2 regions of the Kitasatospora sp. NPDC001547 genome follow, and region 1 is predicted to be linked to the other one. Evidence: riboswitches for the same ligand, from Rfam matches in the RefSeq annotation. Region 1 holds a riboswitch; the other holds the start of a gene.
The links. Region 1 has a riboswitch for glycine ahead of gcvT (glycine cleavage system aminomethyltransferase GcvT). Riboswitches for the same ligand answer to the same signal wherever they lie in the genome.
Positions count from the first base shown of each region.

Region 2: another riboswitch for glycine. It lies ahead of gcvP (aminomethyl-transferring glycine dehydrogenase); the one in region 1 lies ahead of gcvT (glycine cleavage system aminomethyltransferase GcvT).

Region 1 is NZ_JBIAVL010000003.1:556,526-563,864, reverse strand. It holds gene ACFY0X_RS08165 (ABC transporter permease) at 55-1,044, opposite strand; gene ACFY0X_RS08160 (enhanced serine sensitivity protein SseB C-terminal domain-containing protein) at 1,491-2,420, opposite strand; gene ACFY0X_RS08155 (enhanced serine sensitivity protein SseB C-terminal domain-containing protein) at 2,537-3,337, opposite strand; glycine riboswitch at 3,547-3,648, shown strand; gene gcvT (glycine cleavage system aminomethyltransferase GcvT) at 3,879-5,000, shown strand; gene gcvH (glycine cleavage system protein GcvH) at 5,100-5,483, shown strand; gene glyA (serine hydroxymethyltransferase) at 5,561-6,829, shown strand; gene ACFY0X_RS08135 (L-serine ammonia-lyase) at 6,992-7,339, shown strand, end outside.
Region 2 is NZ_JBIAVL010000029.1:56,744-64,082, forward strand. It holds gene ACFY0X_RS32990 (hypothetical protein) at 1-437, shown strand, start outside; gene ACFY0X_RS32995 (DUF5999 family protein) at 896-1,087, shown strand; gene gcvP (aminomethyl-transferring glycine dehydrogenase) at 1,209-4,109, opposite strand; glycine riboswitch at 4,347-4,450, opposite strand; gene ACFY0X_RS33005 (PRC and DUF2382 domain-containing protein) at 4,675-5,844, shown strand; gene ACFY0X_RS33010 (MFS transporter) at 6,003-7,339, shown strand, end outside.

The DNA of each region.
Region 1 (7,339 bases):
GAGGGTCCTGACGCAGGGTCATGTGATGACTCGGGGTCAGTGGATGACGCTGGGTCAGTTGCTCTTGGGATCGAGGGCGTCGCGCAGGCCGTCGCCGAGCAGGTTGAAGGCGAGCACGGTGACGAAGATCGCCAGCCCGGGGACCACCATGTACTGGGGGTCCACCTGGTAGTACCGGATGGCGTCCTGGAGCATCCCGCCCCAGGAGGCCTGCGGGGGCTGGATGCCGACGCCGAGGAAGCTCAGCCCGGCCTCGAAGAGGATGTTGGTCGGGATCAGCAGGGTCGAGTAGACCAGGATCGGACCGACCAGGTTGGGCAGCAGTTCCTTGAACAGGATGAACGGGCCGCGCGCCCCGAGGCTGCGGGCCGCGTGGACGAACTCCCGTTCGCGCAGCGAGAGCGTCTGGCCGCGCACGATCCGGCCCATGTAGGGCCAGTTGAAGAAGCCGATCACGAAGATCAGCACCATGATGTGCAGCGGCAGGCCGTGCAGGCCGAACGCGCCGCCCTGCAGCGAGGTGGAGATCGCGATGGCGAAGAGCAGCAGCGGGAAGGCCAGGAAGACGTCCATCACCCGGCTGATCAGGGTGTCCACCCAGCCGCCGTAGTAGCCGGCCATGATGCCGAGCACGGTGCCGATGGTGTTGGACAGCACGGTCGCGCCGAAGGCGACCAGCAGGGAGACCCAGGAGCCCTCGATGACGCGGGTGAGCAGGTCGCGGCCCTGCAGGGGGTCGACGCCGAGCGGGTGCTCCCAGCTCATGCCGCCCCAGTCGCCGAACGGCAGGCCACCGAGGTCGGCGTCCAGCAGGTCCTGGTGGAGGGCGTCCGGGTCCAGCCCGAACAACGACTCGATCGGCTTGGCCAGCACGGCGAGCAGGATCAGCAGGATCACCACGACGCCGCCGACGACGGCGGCCTTGTCCCGCTTGAAGCGGGTCCAGGCGATCTGACCGAGGGAGCGGCCCTCGATCTTCTTGGCCGGGCTTGCGGCGGCGGGTGCCTCCGGATCGTTCCCGGCGGTGGTCACGGATGCGGTCATGGTCAGTAGGTCCCCTCGCCGACGGTGGCCGGCCCACGGGTGCCGGTCGCCGGCTTCGGCGGTGCGGCTGCGGACGTGCGGAAGTGCTTAGGAGGAGCGGGTGTTGACGGCAGTGCTTCGTGCACAGGCACTGCCACCACGCGGGATGGGCGTCGCGTGGCCGGGCTGTCGGCGTGCGCGCTCACCTTTGTGGGGTTCCAGCACGCGCGGTGCGTTGCGCAGAACTCTCTGCCATCCGAACTGGCTTGCGCCAGCCCTGACAACCGACAGATGCCCAACTGTGATCTGCGCGCATGCACCTTCCCGATCTTCGGCATACACCTCTTCACATGGCTGTAACTGCCATGTCAAGATGACCGGGCCGCACATCCGGAAATTCGTCCGGAAAGCATCGAAGCCGACTTGACGGACAATCAAGTCGGCTTCGCGGGAATGGGTTTCGGGAATCAGCGCCCGGGGTAGCCGGGCCACGGCCGCTGCGGCGACGGCTGCTGCCAGCCCGGCGCCGGCGGCTGGGTGCCGTACGCGTAGCCCGGCATCGACTGCCCGGGGTACGGCGGCGGGGGCACCGGCGGGTACGGACCGGTCGGCGGGCGGCCCGACTCCCGGTCGAAGAACGGCCGGGCGTTGGCGCGCATCCACAGCGCCACCGGGTCGTACTCGTCCGACATCGCCACCGTGGACACCGCCAGCCCCTCCGGGGCCACCGCGATGGCGCGCCGCATCAGCGCCCGCACCGCCTCCACCGCCGGCGGCGAGCTCTCGTACAGGTCGAGGCCGATCGCCAGGTACGGCTCCCCCACCGCGGGCTGCACCCAGGCCCGGCGCAGCGCACGTACCGCGCGCACCTCGCCGGCCTGCCGCTCCAGCAGCGCGAAGAACGGCTGGGCGTTCAGCTGCGGCTCGCTCAGCTTCAACGGCCCGGCCGGCAGCCGGTCCAGGCCCGCGGCGACCCGCCGCAGGTCCGCCCACGGCACCCCGACGCCCCCGCCGGGCGCGTGCGGGTTGAGCCACAGGCCCCAGCGGGTGCGGTACAGCGAGGCCGCGATCTCCCGGCCGGAGATGACCTCGTGGGCCCGCGCCCAGCCGGAGGAGGTCAGTTGTTCGGGCGAGGTGACGGCCGGCGCGTAGCCGTGGCCGCTGATCTCCATGTTCCCGTACTGCGCGTCCGGGCTGCCCGGCGTGCCGTGCCACAGCAGCATCCAGACCCGGCCGTCCGCCAGCGCGTGCAGCAGCCGCTCGTACGCGTCGTAGCGCTCCGGCGCGACATCGCCCAGGGCGCGCTCCAACGCGCCGGGATCAGCTCCCGGGCGCCCGGCGGCCGGTGCCTGGCCCCAGGCCCCCGGCACACCGCCCGCTCCCGTTCCCGCACTCATGCGCCCACCTCGCCGCGCCTCTTTCCCTCAACCCGCCGGCCCGTCGGCCGTCTGCACGCACCCTATGGCGCGGCACCGGCCACCGCCACGGCGACGTGCCTCTGATACGAACCCGCTCACGCCCGCGTATAGAAGGGCAGTACCCGGGTGAGCAGCCACTCGACCACCGGGTCGTCGGCGAGGTCGAGCAGTACGAGGTGGACGCCGCCGGGCAGCGGCGCGGTTCCCAGCGCTCGGCCGAGCGCGTCGTTCACCGCGGCCGGATCGGCCGGCGCCGCCGGGTCCAACTGGACGCCCACGAACATCACGGTCGGCTCGCCCTCGATGCTGGCCAGCGCCCTGCGGGCGGTCAGCACCCCCGGCAGCGCCGAGAGTTCGGCCCGGCAGGCGGCCAGGAAGTGCTCCGGGTCCTCGCCCGGCACCGGCTCGCGCAGCGCCACCCGCCCGCCGGTCGGCGCCGGGTCGCCGGCGGCGTCCCAGCGGTCCTCGCGGGGGCCGCGGCGCAGCTCGGCGACGCCCTGCGGCGGGACCGGCAGGCCCACCGCCGCTTCCGGGTTCACCGCGATGCCCACGCCCAGCGGCAGCCCGCGGGCGAACTCCCACACCGGCGCGATCGCGAAGGCCATCCCGGGCGCCTGCTGGAGGAACACCTCCTGCGAGGAGAACACCGGCACGTACGGGTCGCCGCCCAGCTCGATCGTCGGCAGGTCCAGCGACTGCCCCTGCGGGTCGCCGCCGGCCGGCAGCGGCACCCACACCTGGCTGCGCGCCAGCACCTCGATCACCCGCGGCGTCGCGCCCGGGTCGCCCAGGGCCGCGGTCAGCACCTGCTCCAGCTCGTTGGCCGGCCAGGAGCCGCCCGCAGGCGCCTCCTCCGGTCCGCCCCACCCCTGCTGCTGCTCCACCGGGTACCCCATGCGCCGCCGATTCCGCCCTCTGCCGTTCGGCCGCCCTCTGCTGCGCCGACGCGCAGCAGTCTAGAGGCGCGCGGGGGCGGGGTCAGGACTCGTGTTCGGGTCCCGCGCGGTGTGACCGGGTCCCCCCTCCCCTCGTCGTCCCGGACGTGCCATGATGTGCGCGTCCGACGGCATGCGCCGCGGGCCCCCACAACTCCATACCGGCCGCTCGAACCCGCGCGGGAGAGCCCGGAGTGCCGTTCAGGCACAGCCGGCGCCGAAGGAGCAAGTCCTCCCCGGAATCTCTCAGGCACCCCTACCGCACGGGTTAGGCACATCTGGAAAGCGGCGCCCGGCCCTGTCGTGCGCCCACCCACGGTGCAAGCCGCCATGCTGTCCCCCAAGCTGGAAACAGCTGCGGGCAGGTGGGCGGTGAAGCTCTCAGGTTCGACGACAGATGGGGAGACCCACGCCGCCGCATGCCCGCGCGCAGGGTCGGCCCCCGAGCGGGTCCGGTCCGGTGCGCGCACCCCTGAGTGCCCCGACCGAGGAGTTCCTGGCCATGTCGTCCCTCCGCCTGACCGCGCTCGACGCGCTGCACCGCGCCCTCGGCGCGACCATGACCGACTTCGCCGGCTGGGACATGCCGCTGCGCTACGGCAGCGAGCGCGAGGAGCACCTCGCGGTCCGCACCAAGGCCGGCCTGTTCGACCTCTCGCACATGGGCGAGATCACCGTCACCGGCCCGCAGGCCGGCGAGATGCTGGACCACGCGCTGGTCGGCTTCGTCTCCGCGCTGGGCGTGCTGCGCGCCCGCTACACCATGATCTGCGCCGAGGACGGCGGCATCCTGGACGACCTGATCGTCTACCGCCTGCGCGAGGACGCCTTCCTGGTCGTCGCCAACGCCTCCAACGCCCAGCTGGTCCTCGACGAGCTGATCGCCCGCGCCAAGGGCTTCGATGCCGTCGTCACCGACGACCGCGACACCTACGCGCTGATCGCCGTCCAGGGCCCGGAGGCCACCGCCATCCTGGCGAAGACCACCGACGCCGACCTGCCCGGCCTGAAGTACTACGCGATCCTCCCGGCCCAGGTGGCCGGCCGCGACGTGCTGCTCGCCCGCACCGGCTACACCGGCGAGGACGGCTTCGAGATCTTCTGCCACCCGGTCGACGCCGAGCCGGTCTGGCAGGCGCTGACCGCCGCGGGCGAGGGCCACGGCCTGGTCCCGTGCGGCCTGTCCTGCCGCGACACGCTGCGCCTGGAGGCCGGAATGCCGCTGTACGGGCACGAGCTGTCCACCGACCTCACCCCGTTCGACGCCGGCCTGGGCCGGGTCGTCCGCTTCGACAAGACCACCAACGAGGGCGCGTTCGTCGGCCGCAAGGCGCTGGAGCAGGCCGCCGCCGCGGCCGAGACCAACCCGCCGAAGGTGCTGGTCGGCCTCGTCTCCGAGGGCAAGCGGGTGCCGCGCGCCGAGTACACCGTGGTCTCCGCCGACGGCGAGCCGATCGGCCGGATCACCTCGGGCGCGCCGTCCCCGACGCTGGGGCAGCCGATCGCGATGGCCTACGTCGACGCCGCCCACGCCGCCCCCGGCACCACCGTCGCGGTGGACGTGCGCGGCAAGCACGAGCCCGTCCAGGTCGTCGCGCTGCCGTTCTACAAGCGCGCCCGCTGAGCCCCGCCGGGCCCCGGTTTTCCCCATACACGCACGTCGCGGCCGTCCGCGCGGCGGCCCGCTTCGTCGTACCCGCTTCCCATCCTGGAGAATGACGCCATGAGCAACCCCCAGCACCTGCAGTACACCAAGGAGCACGAGTGGCTGACCGCCGCGGACGCGGAGGGTGTCTCCACGGTCGGCATCACCGCGCACGCCGCCGACGCGCTCGGTGACATCGTCTACGTGCAGCTCCCCGAGGTCGGTGACACCGTGACCGCCGGCGAGACCTGCGGCGAGCTGGAGTCCACCAAGTCGGTCAGCGACCTGTACTCCCCGGTGACCGGCGAGGTCACCGAGGTCAACCAGGACGTCCTGGACGACAACGCCCTGGTCAACAGCGCCCCGTTCGAGGGCGGCTGGCTGTTCAAGGTGCGCGTCGAGGCCACCGACGAGCTGCTCAGCGCCGACGAGTACGACGCGCTCACCAACCCCCAGGGCTGATCCGCCTGCCAGGGGCGGTCGCGCGGCGGCCGCCCCGCCCCGGCCCCTTTCCCTCCTCCTCCCGGGAAGACCACACCATGACGGTTCTCAACCAGTCCCTGCACGCCCTCGACCCGGAGATCGCCGCCGCGGTCGACGCCGAGCTGCACCGCCAGCAGACCACCCTGGAGATGATCGCCTCCGAGAACTTCGCCCCGGTGGCGGTCATGGAGGCCCAGGGCTCGGTGCTCACCAACAAGTACGCGGAGGGCTACCCCGGCCGCCGCTACTACGGCGGCTGCGAGCACGTCGACGTGGTCGAGCAGATCGCGATCGACCGCATCAAGGCGCTGTTCGGCGCCGAGCACGCCAACGTCCAGCCGCACTCCGGCGCACAGGCCAACGCCGCCGCGATGTTCGCGCTGATCCAGCCGGGCGACACCATCCTGGGCCTGTCGCTGGCCCACGGCGGTCACCTGACCCACGGCATGAAGATCAACTTCTCCGGCAAGCTCTACGACGTGGCCGCGTACCACGTGGACGAGAAGACCGGCCAGGTCGACATGGCCGAGGTCGAGCGCCTCGCCAAGGAGCACCAGCCGAAGCTGATCATCGCCGGCTGGTCGGCCTACCCGCGCCAGCTCGACTTCGCCGCGTTCCGCCGGATCGCCGACGAGGTCGGCGCGCTGCTCATGGTGGACATGGCGCACTTCGCCGGCCTGGTGGCCGCCGGGCTGCACCCGAACCCGGTGCCGTACGCGGACGTGGTCACCACCACCACCCACAAGACCCTGGGCGGCCCGCGCGGCGGCGTCATCCTGTCCAAGGCCGAGTACGCCAAGAAGATCAACTCCGCGGTCTTCCCCGGCCAGCAGGGCGGCCCGCTGGAGCACGTGATCGCCGGCAAGGCGGTCGCCTTCAAGGTCGCGGCCTCGGAGGAGTTCAAGGAGCGCCAGCAGCGCACCCTGGACGGCGCCCGCATCCTCGCCGAGCGCCTGCTCCAGGCCGACGTGGCCGAGGCCGGCGCCTCCGTGCTCTCCGGCGGCACCGACGTCCACCTGGTCCTGGTCGACCTGCGCAACAGCCAGCTCGACGGCCAGCAGGCCGAGGACCGGCTGCACGAGGTCGGCATCACCGTCAACCGCAACGCGATCCCGAACGACCCGCGCCCGCCGATGGTCACCTCGGGCCTGCGCATCGGCACCCCGGCCCTGGCCACCCGCGGCTTCCAGGCCGAGGACTTCCGCGAGGTCGCCGACATCATCGCCGAGGCGCTCAAGCCCGCCTTCGACGAGACCGTCGCCGACGCCCTGAAGGCCCGGGTCGCCGCCCTGGCCGAGAAGTACCCGCTGTACCCGAACCTCTGATCACCGCGGTGATCCTTCGGGCGGGGTGACGGGCCTCACCCCTCCGGCGTACCTGGCACCCCGGGGCACCGCGCACACTGGACTGTGCGCGCGGTGCCCCGTCCCGTGTCGGCCCCTCCCTGCCCGCAAGTCCTTCCACGAGACCAGACAAGGACGTCCCCCGTGGCCATCAGCGTCTTCGACCTCTTCTCCATCGGCATCGGCCCGTCGAGCTCCCACACCGTGGGCCCGATGCGCGCCGCCCGGATGTTCGCCCGCCGACTGCGCTCCGAAGGCCTGCTGGACCGCGTGACGGGCGTGCGCGCCGAGCTGTACGGCTCGCTCGGCGCCACCGGCCACGGCCACGGCACCCCGAAGGCCGTCCTGCTGGGCCTGGAGGACAACTCGCCCCGCACCGTCGACGTCGACCAGGCCGACAAGGACGTCGAGCGGATCATCGCCGAGAAGCGGCTCAGCCTGCTCGGCGAGCACCCCGTCGACTTCGACCCGGACACCCAGCTGGTGCTGCAC
Region 2 (7,339 bases), on a different contig from region 1:
CGCTCGCGGTGCACGTCCTGGACGGCCCGCGGCCGGAGCTGCCGGCCGCCCGCCGCACCGGCTGGCGCTTCCTGATCAAGGACGGCGCCGAGGTGGCCGCCGCCGCCGAGGTGGTGCAGAGCGCCGAGGGCCACAGCTTCTCCCACTTCACCGCCGGCCCCTACCTCGACTCGACGGTCCGGGCGCTGCGCGAGGCCTGGCAGCTCGCCCAGAGCTCCCGGACCCGCCAGCAGCCCCGGCTGCTGACCTTCCCCGGCCAGTACGCCACGGCGCTGTGGCTGCACAGCCCCGACGCCGGCCCGGCCGCCGACCTGCTGATCCCGCTGGCCCCGGCCCCGCTCGGCGTCACCGCCCACCGCGCCTACCCGGCCGCCGAGCTGCTGCCGCTGCTCGTCCGCGCCCCGCTCCCCCGGCCGCTGCTGCTGGGCTCCTCCTGACACCCGCCGACGACCCCGAGGGCCGCCGGGCCCACCCGCCCGACGGCCCTCGACCGCGCCCGCGCACCCTCCCGACGACCCCGGCGGCCCCCCGCGCACCCTCCCGGCCCGCCCCGAAGCCCCTCACCCGATCGGTGACCACCCGAACGGGCCATCGGGCATGGCCCCATCGGACCATGCCCCGGCTGACCCACTGGTGCGTCTTTTCCCGTCGGCCCCACCTGAACGGGTGATCTCTGCCCGGGAGTTGTGGCGCATGTCACGAAATCCCTGCGCGCGGGTCGCAGGATGCCGACACTGGGAACCAGCGTGGAAGGACCACCTGTCCTACCCACTTGAACGCCGGTCCACACCTGGCCGGCGTGCGGACAGGATCCGACCACCGCGGCGGTTCCGGACGGTACGACCTCCGGCGCCGCACCACGGGGAGGATCGCAGAGCGAAGCGAGGGTACGCGTATGTGCCAGCACCGTCCTGAGTGCCCGTCGGCCGAGTCCGAGGACCGCGAGGCGGCCGCGTCGGTGGCCCGCCACCCGGAGCAGGGCTGGAGCCTGCTCTGCAACGGCGTCGTCCTGTTCGAGGACACCGGGGAACTGCTGCCCGACGGCCGGGTGATCGCCCCGCGCCGCCCCGTCGCCCACGCGGCCTGACCACCCGGTCCGTCCGGACGGCGGGGGCAGCCGCCGACTCGACCGGCGCAACGGGCAGGGCCCCGGCGGAAACTCCGCCGGGGCCCTGCCGTCCGACCCGGACCTCCGGAGCCCGGTCCGGTCAGACGCCGTACTCGTCCAGCGGCGGGCAGGAGCAGACCAGATTGCGGTCGCCGTACGCGCCGTCGATCCGGCTCACCGGCGGCCAGTACTTGTCGGCCGGGTTCACACCCGCCGGGAAGACCGCCTCCTGCCGCGAGTAGCCGTGCGCCCAGTCGCCGGCCAGCGTGGCGGCGGTGTGCGGGGCGTTGCGCAGCGGGTTGTCGTCGGCCGCCCACTCGCCCGAGCCGACCTTGTCGATCTCGGCCCGGATGGTGATCATCGCGTCGCAGAACCGGTCGATCTCGTGCAGGTCCTCGGACTCGGTCGGCTCGATCATCAGCGTGCCGGCCACCGGGAACGACATCGTCGGCGCGTGGAAGCCGTAGTCGATCAGGCGCTTGGCGATGTCGTCCACCGTCACGCCCGTCTCCTTGGTCAGCGGGCGCAGGTCGATGATGCACTCGTGCGCGACCAGCCCGCCCGGGCCGGTGTAGAGCACCGGGAAGTGCGGCGCCAGGCGCTTGGCGATGTAGTTGGCGTTCAGCACCGCGACCTGGGTCGCACGCTTGAGGCCCTCGCCGCCCATCAGCCGGACGTACGCCCAGGAGATCGGCAGGATGGCCGCCGAGCCCCACGGCGCGGCCGAGATCGGGCCGACGCCGGTGGCCGGGCCGGCCTCCTCCTGCAGCGGGTGGTTCGGCAGGTACGGCGCCAGGTGGGCGCGCACCGCGACCGGGCCGACGCCCGGGCCGCCACCGCCGTGCGGGATGCAGAAGGTCTTGTGCAGGTTCAGGTGCGAGACGTCCGCGCCGAACTTGCCCGGCTTGGCGAGGCCGACCAGGGCGTTCAGGTTGGCGCCGTCCACGTACACCTGGCCGCCGGCCTCGTGCACCAGGGCGCAGATGTCGGTGATCTGGGTCTCGTACACGCCGTGGGTGGACGGGTAGGTGACCATCAGCACGGCGAGGTTGTCGCGGTGCTGCTCGATCTTGGCCTTCAGGTCGTCGACGTCCACGTCGCCGTCGACCAGGGTCTTCACCACGACCACGCGCATGCCGGCCATCACCGCGGAGGCCGCGTTGGTGCCGTGCGCCGAGGACGGGATCAGGCAGACGTCGCGCTGGGTGTCGCCGTTGGCGTGGTGGTAGGCGCGCACGGCCAGCAGGCCGGCCAGCTCGCCCTGCGAGCCCGCGTTCGGCTGGATCGACACGGCGTCGTAGCCGGTCACCTCGGCCAGCTGCTGCTCCAGCTGGCGGATCAGGGTCAGGTAGCCCTGGGCCTGGTCGATCGGCGCGAAGGGGTGCAGCTGGCCGAACTCCGGCCAGGTCACCGCCTCCATCTCGGTGGTCGCGTTGAGCTTCATGGTGCAGGAGCCCAGCGGGATCATGCCGCGGTCCAGCGCGTAGTCCCGGTCCGACAGGCGGCGCAGGTAGCGCAGCATGGCGGTCTCCGAGCGGTGGCTGTGGAAGACCGGGTGGGTCAGGTACTCGTCCTCGCGCAGCAACCCGGCGGGCAGCGCGTCGGCGGCCTCGGCGACCTCGACGGCGGGGACGCCGAACGCGGCCCAGACGCCGGCCAGGTGCTCGCGGGTGGTGGTCTCGTCGGTGGAGACGGAGATCCGGTCCTCGCCGTCCTGGTACAGGTTGATGCCGTTGGCGCGGGCGGCGGCGGCGATCTCGGCGGCGCGGCCCGGGACGACGGCGGTGACGGTGTCGAAGAACTCGCCGTGCAGCAGCTCGACGCCGCCGGCCCGCAGGCCCTCGGCGAGGGCGGCGGCGTAGCGGTGGGTACGGCGGGCGATGTCGGCCAGGCCGTCCGGGCCGTGGTAGACGGCGTACATCGAGGCCATCACGGCGAGCAGCACCTGGGCGGTGCAGATGTTGCTGGTGGCCTTCTCGCGGCGGATGTGCTGCTCGCGGGTCTGCAGCGCCAGGCGGTAGGCGCGGTTGCCGTCGGCGTCGACGGAGACGCCGACCAGGCGGCCGGGCAGCGAGCGGGCGTACTCGGCGCGCACCGACAGGTAGCCGGCGTGCGGGCCGCCGAAGCCCATCGGGACACCGAAGCGCTGCGAGGTGCCGCAGGCGATGTCGGCGCCCAGCGAGCCCGGGGACTTGAGCAGGGTCAGCGCGAGCAGGTCGGCGGCGACGGCGACGATCGCGCCCAGGCCGTGCGCCTGCTCGATCACCGGGGCGAGGTCGCGGACCACGCCGGTGGCGCCCGGGTACTGGAGCAGCACGCCGAAGACGCCGCGCTCGGCGATCTCGGCCGGGATGCCCTCGGACAGGTCGGCGACGACGACCTCGACGCCGGTCGGCACCGCGCGGGTGTTGATCACCGCGACGGTCTGCGGCAGGGTCTCGGCGTCGACCAGGAAGACACCGCCCTTGACCTTGGTGACGCGGCGGGCCAGCGCCATCGCCTCGGCGGCCGCGGTGCCCTCGTCCAGCAGCGAGGAGCCGGAGGTCGGCAGGCCGGTCAGGTCGGAGACCACGGTCTGGAAGTTGAGCAGCGCCTCCAGGCGGCCCTGCGAGATCTCCGGCTGGTACGGGGTGTAGGCGGTGTACCAGGCCGGGTTCTCCATGACGTTGCGCAGGACCACCGGCGGGGTGAAGGTGCCGTAGTAGCCCAGGCCGATCATCGGCTGGAGCACCTGGTTGCGGCCGGCCAGCTCGCGCAGCTCGGCGAGGACCTGGGCCTCGGTCCGGCCCGCGGGCAGGTCCAGGGCGGTGATGGAACGGATCGCCTCGGGCACCGCGGTGGCCGCGAGCTCGTCCAGCGAGCCGTAGCCGACGGACGCCAGCATCTTCTCCTGCGCGGCGGCGTCGGGGCCGATGTGGCGGTTCTCGAAGGGGCTGGCCAGCTCAAGCTCGGTGAGGGTCGAGGCGCTGGTGGGGCGTCCCGCGTTCGGCTGGGCGTTCATGGTGGTCGAGGCCTCCTGGTCACGGACCGGCGGGGGTACGCACGCCGGCCGGCCGTCGCCGCTGCGCACAGCGGACGAACCGGGGCGGGCGGACCCGACAGGCCTCCCCCTCTGTCATCGGGACCTGAGAGCTTCACCCGCACGGAGCGCTGTGGCACCCCGCCGGCTTGCACCGTCGGTGAGGGTGGTGATCGCCGGCTCCCATGCCGACACTCCTGCCCTGCTTTCCAGAGTGACCTACCCCACACGGTACGGATGCCTGAGAGATTCCGGGGAGGAGTTGCTCCTTCGGCGCTCCGACCAGCGGTTTTCGCGGTCGGAGACTCTCCCGAGCGGGCTCTGCGGTCGCCGCCCAGGGTACCAGCGGGAGGCCCTCCGATCACGGGTGCGTCAGGTCACTCGGGGTCTACGCGCGTCCCCCGGACGGTCCAGCGCGCCGCCCGTCCGGGCGCACCCCGGTAGCGACCGCCCGATTCATGGCTTTTGGTGTGAAGTGGCGACCGGCACGGGTGCTCCGGCCGCCTTTCTGCGGGACTTCCGCAGGCTCAGCGCACGGGAGGAAAGAGTGCAGACCGACATCGACCCACGGGACCTCATCGGTCACAAGGCCGTCGACCGCAACGGAGACAAGATCGGCACGGTCGACGAGGTCTACCTGGACGACGCCACCGGCCGGCCGGAGTGGGCCGCGGTCCGGACCGGCATCTTCGGCCGGGACGCCTTCGTCCCACTGACCACGAGCGAGTTCTCCGGTGAGGAACTCCGGGTGCCGTACGACAAGTCGCTGGTGAAGGAGTCGCCGGACTTCGGCGTCGGCCAGCACCTGTCCCCCGCCCAGGAGCTCCAGCTCTACCGCTACTACGGGCTCGACACCTCGATGGACGGCCGCCCGAACGGCGAGAACGGCAGCCACGCCAAGCAGCCCGACCTCGACTTCGGCACCACGGCAGCCGCCGCCACCACCACCGCGGCGGCCCCGGCCAAGCCGCTCACCTTCCACACCCCCGAGCGCTCGCCCGAGCCGGCCCCGGCCAGGACCCCGGTTCCCACCGCCGCCGCGCCCGGCTCCACCGCCCCGACCCTCACCGCCCCCACCGTCGCCGACACCACCAGGACCGCCCCGGAGGCCGACATGCGGACCCTCAGCACTCCCTCGGCCGCCACCTCCACGACCGCCCCGCCCACCACCCCGTCCGTGGCGCCCGCCATGGAGCCGAGGCCGCACTCGCAGCCGGCCCCCGCGCCCGCCCCCACCACGACCACCGCCGCGAACACCGGCTCCGCCCCCAGCGGCCCGGTCGAGATCACCTGCCGCGAGGAGCGGCTGGAGATCACCACCGAGTGGCACACCCTCGGCACCGCGAAGCTGCGCAAGTACGTGACGACCGAACAGGTCGAGCGCCGCGTCCCGGTGGTCCGCGAGCGCGTCCGGGTCGAACGGATGCCGGTCAGCGAGGCCGAGCGTGCCGCGCTCACCGAGAAGGACATCGCCGAGGCCGTCGAGGAGGTCACCATCCGCGAGGAACGCCCGGTGGTCCACAAGCACCTCGCCCCCATCGAGCGGGTCCGCCTGATCGTCGAGCGGTACACCACCGAGGAGACGGTCCGGGAGGAGCTCCGCCGCGAGCACGTCGAAGTCCATGACACCACCGCCGGCCAGGCCCACGGCTCGCCGACCGACTCGACCCCGGCCGCCGCCTCGTCCCGCCCGGCTCCCGTACGGCCGCTCGTCTGACAACACCCCCGACAAGGGCCCCGGACACCGTCCGGGGCCCTTGTCGCGTACCGGACCGTTCGCCTTTGCCAAAGCTTAACCACTCGATATTTGACACTCTGAAGTATCACCCGGCATGGTTACTTCAGTTCATTCACTATGTACGAGAGGAAGCAACCGTGAGTGAGGCACCACAGCCCACCACCGCGGCCGAGAAGCAGAGCAGCGCCCGGGTCCTGCCGGCCCTCATCCTGGCGATGCTGTCGTTCAGCGTGGTGCAGACCGCGGTCGTCCCGATCCTGCCCTCGCTGGCCAAGGAACTGAACGTCTCCGCGTCCAGCATCACCTGGCTGATGACCGCCAACCTGCTCTCCGCAGCCGTGCTGACTCCTCTCCTGGGCCGCTTCGGCGACCTCCGGGGCCGCAAGCCGATGCTGCTGATCTCGCTGGCCGGCCTGGTCGCCGGTTCGGCGCTGGCGGTCAGCACCCACTCCTTCACCTGGCTGGTCGTCGCCCGCGTCCTCCAGGGCGCCGGCGGTGGCGTCCTGCCGCTGGCGATCAGCATCGTCCGTGACGAGCTGCCCAAGGAGAAGGTCACCGGCGGCGTCGCCGCCATCAGCGCCTCGATGGGCGTCGGCTCCGGCCTCGGCCTGGTCGCCACCGGCCTCCTGCTGGAGCACTGGGACTACAAGTCGATCTTCTGGATGGGCCTGCTCTTCGGCCTGCTCGCGGTCGCCCTGGTCGCCTTCCGCGTCCCGACCGACCCGGTCACCGACAAGGAGGGCGGCGCCGACCCGCTGGGTGCGATCACCCTGGCCGGCTGGCTCTCCGCGCTGCTGGTCGCGGTCAGCCAGGGCAACCACTGGGGCTGGACCTCCAACAAGACGCTCGGCCTGTTCGCCGTCGCCGCCGTGGTCGCCCTCGTCTGGGGGATCATCGAGACCAAGGTCGCGCACCCGCTGGTGGACATGAAGATGATGGCCCGTCCGGCCGTCGCCTTCACCAACGTGGCCGGCCTGCTCATCGGCTTCGGCATGTACGGCTCCTTCATGGTCATCAGCAACTTCGCCCAGACCCCGGAGAAGCTGACCCACTACGGCTTCACCGCCACCGTGCTGCACGCCGGCATCATGCTGCTGCCGTCCGCGATCGGCTCGATGGTCGCCGCCCCGGTCGGCGCCCTGCTGATCGCCCGTCGCGGCCCGCGCCTGCCGCTGGTCCTCGGTGGCGTCCTCGGCGCCGTCGCGATGGCCTACCTGGCCGTGCGCCACGGGCGCGAGGGTGACATCTACACCGCCTCGGCGATCTTCGGTCTCGGCGTCGGCCTCGCCTTCGCCGCGATGCCCGCCTACATCAACGGCGCCGTCCCGGCCGAGCAGAGCGGCATCGCCAACGGCATGAACTCCGTGCTGCGCACGGTCGGTGGCGCGATCGGCACCGCCGTCATGGCAGCCATCCTGACCGGCGACCTCATGAAGCTGCCGCCGCAGATCCCGCTCTCCCTGCCCACCCTGGA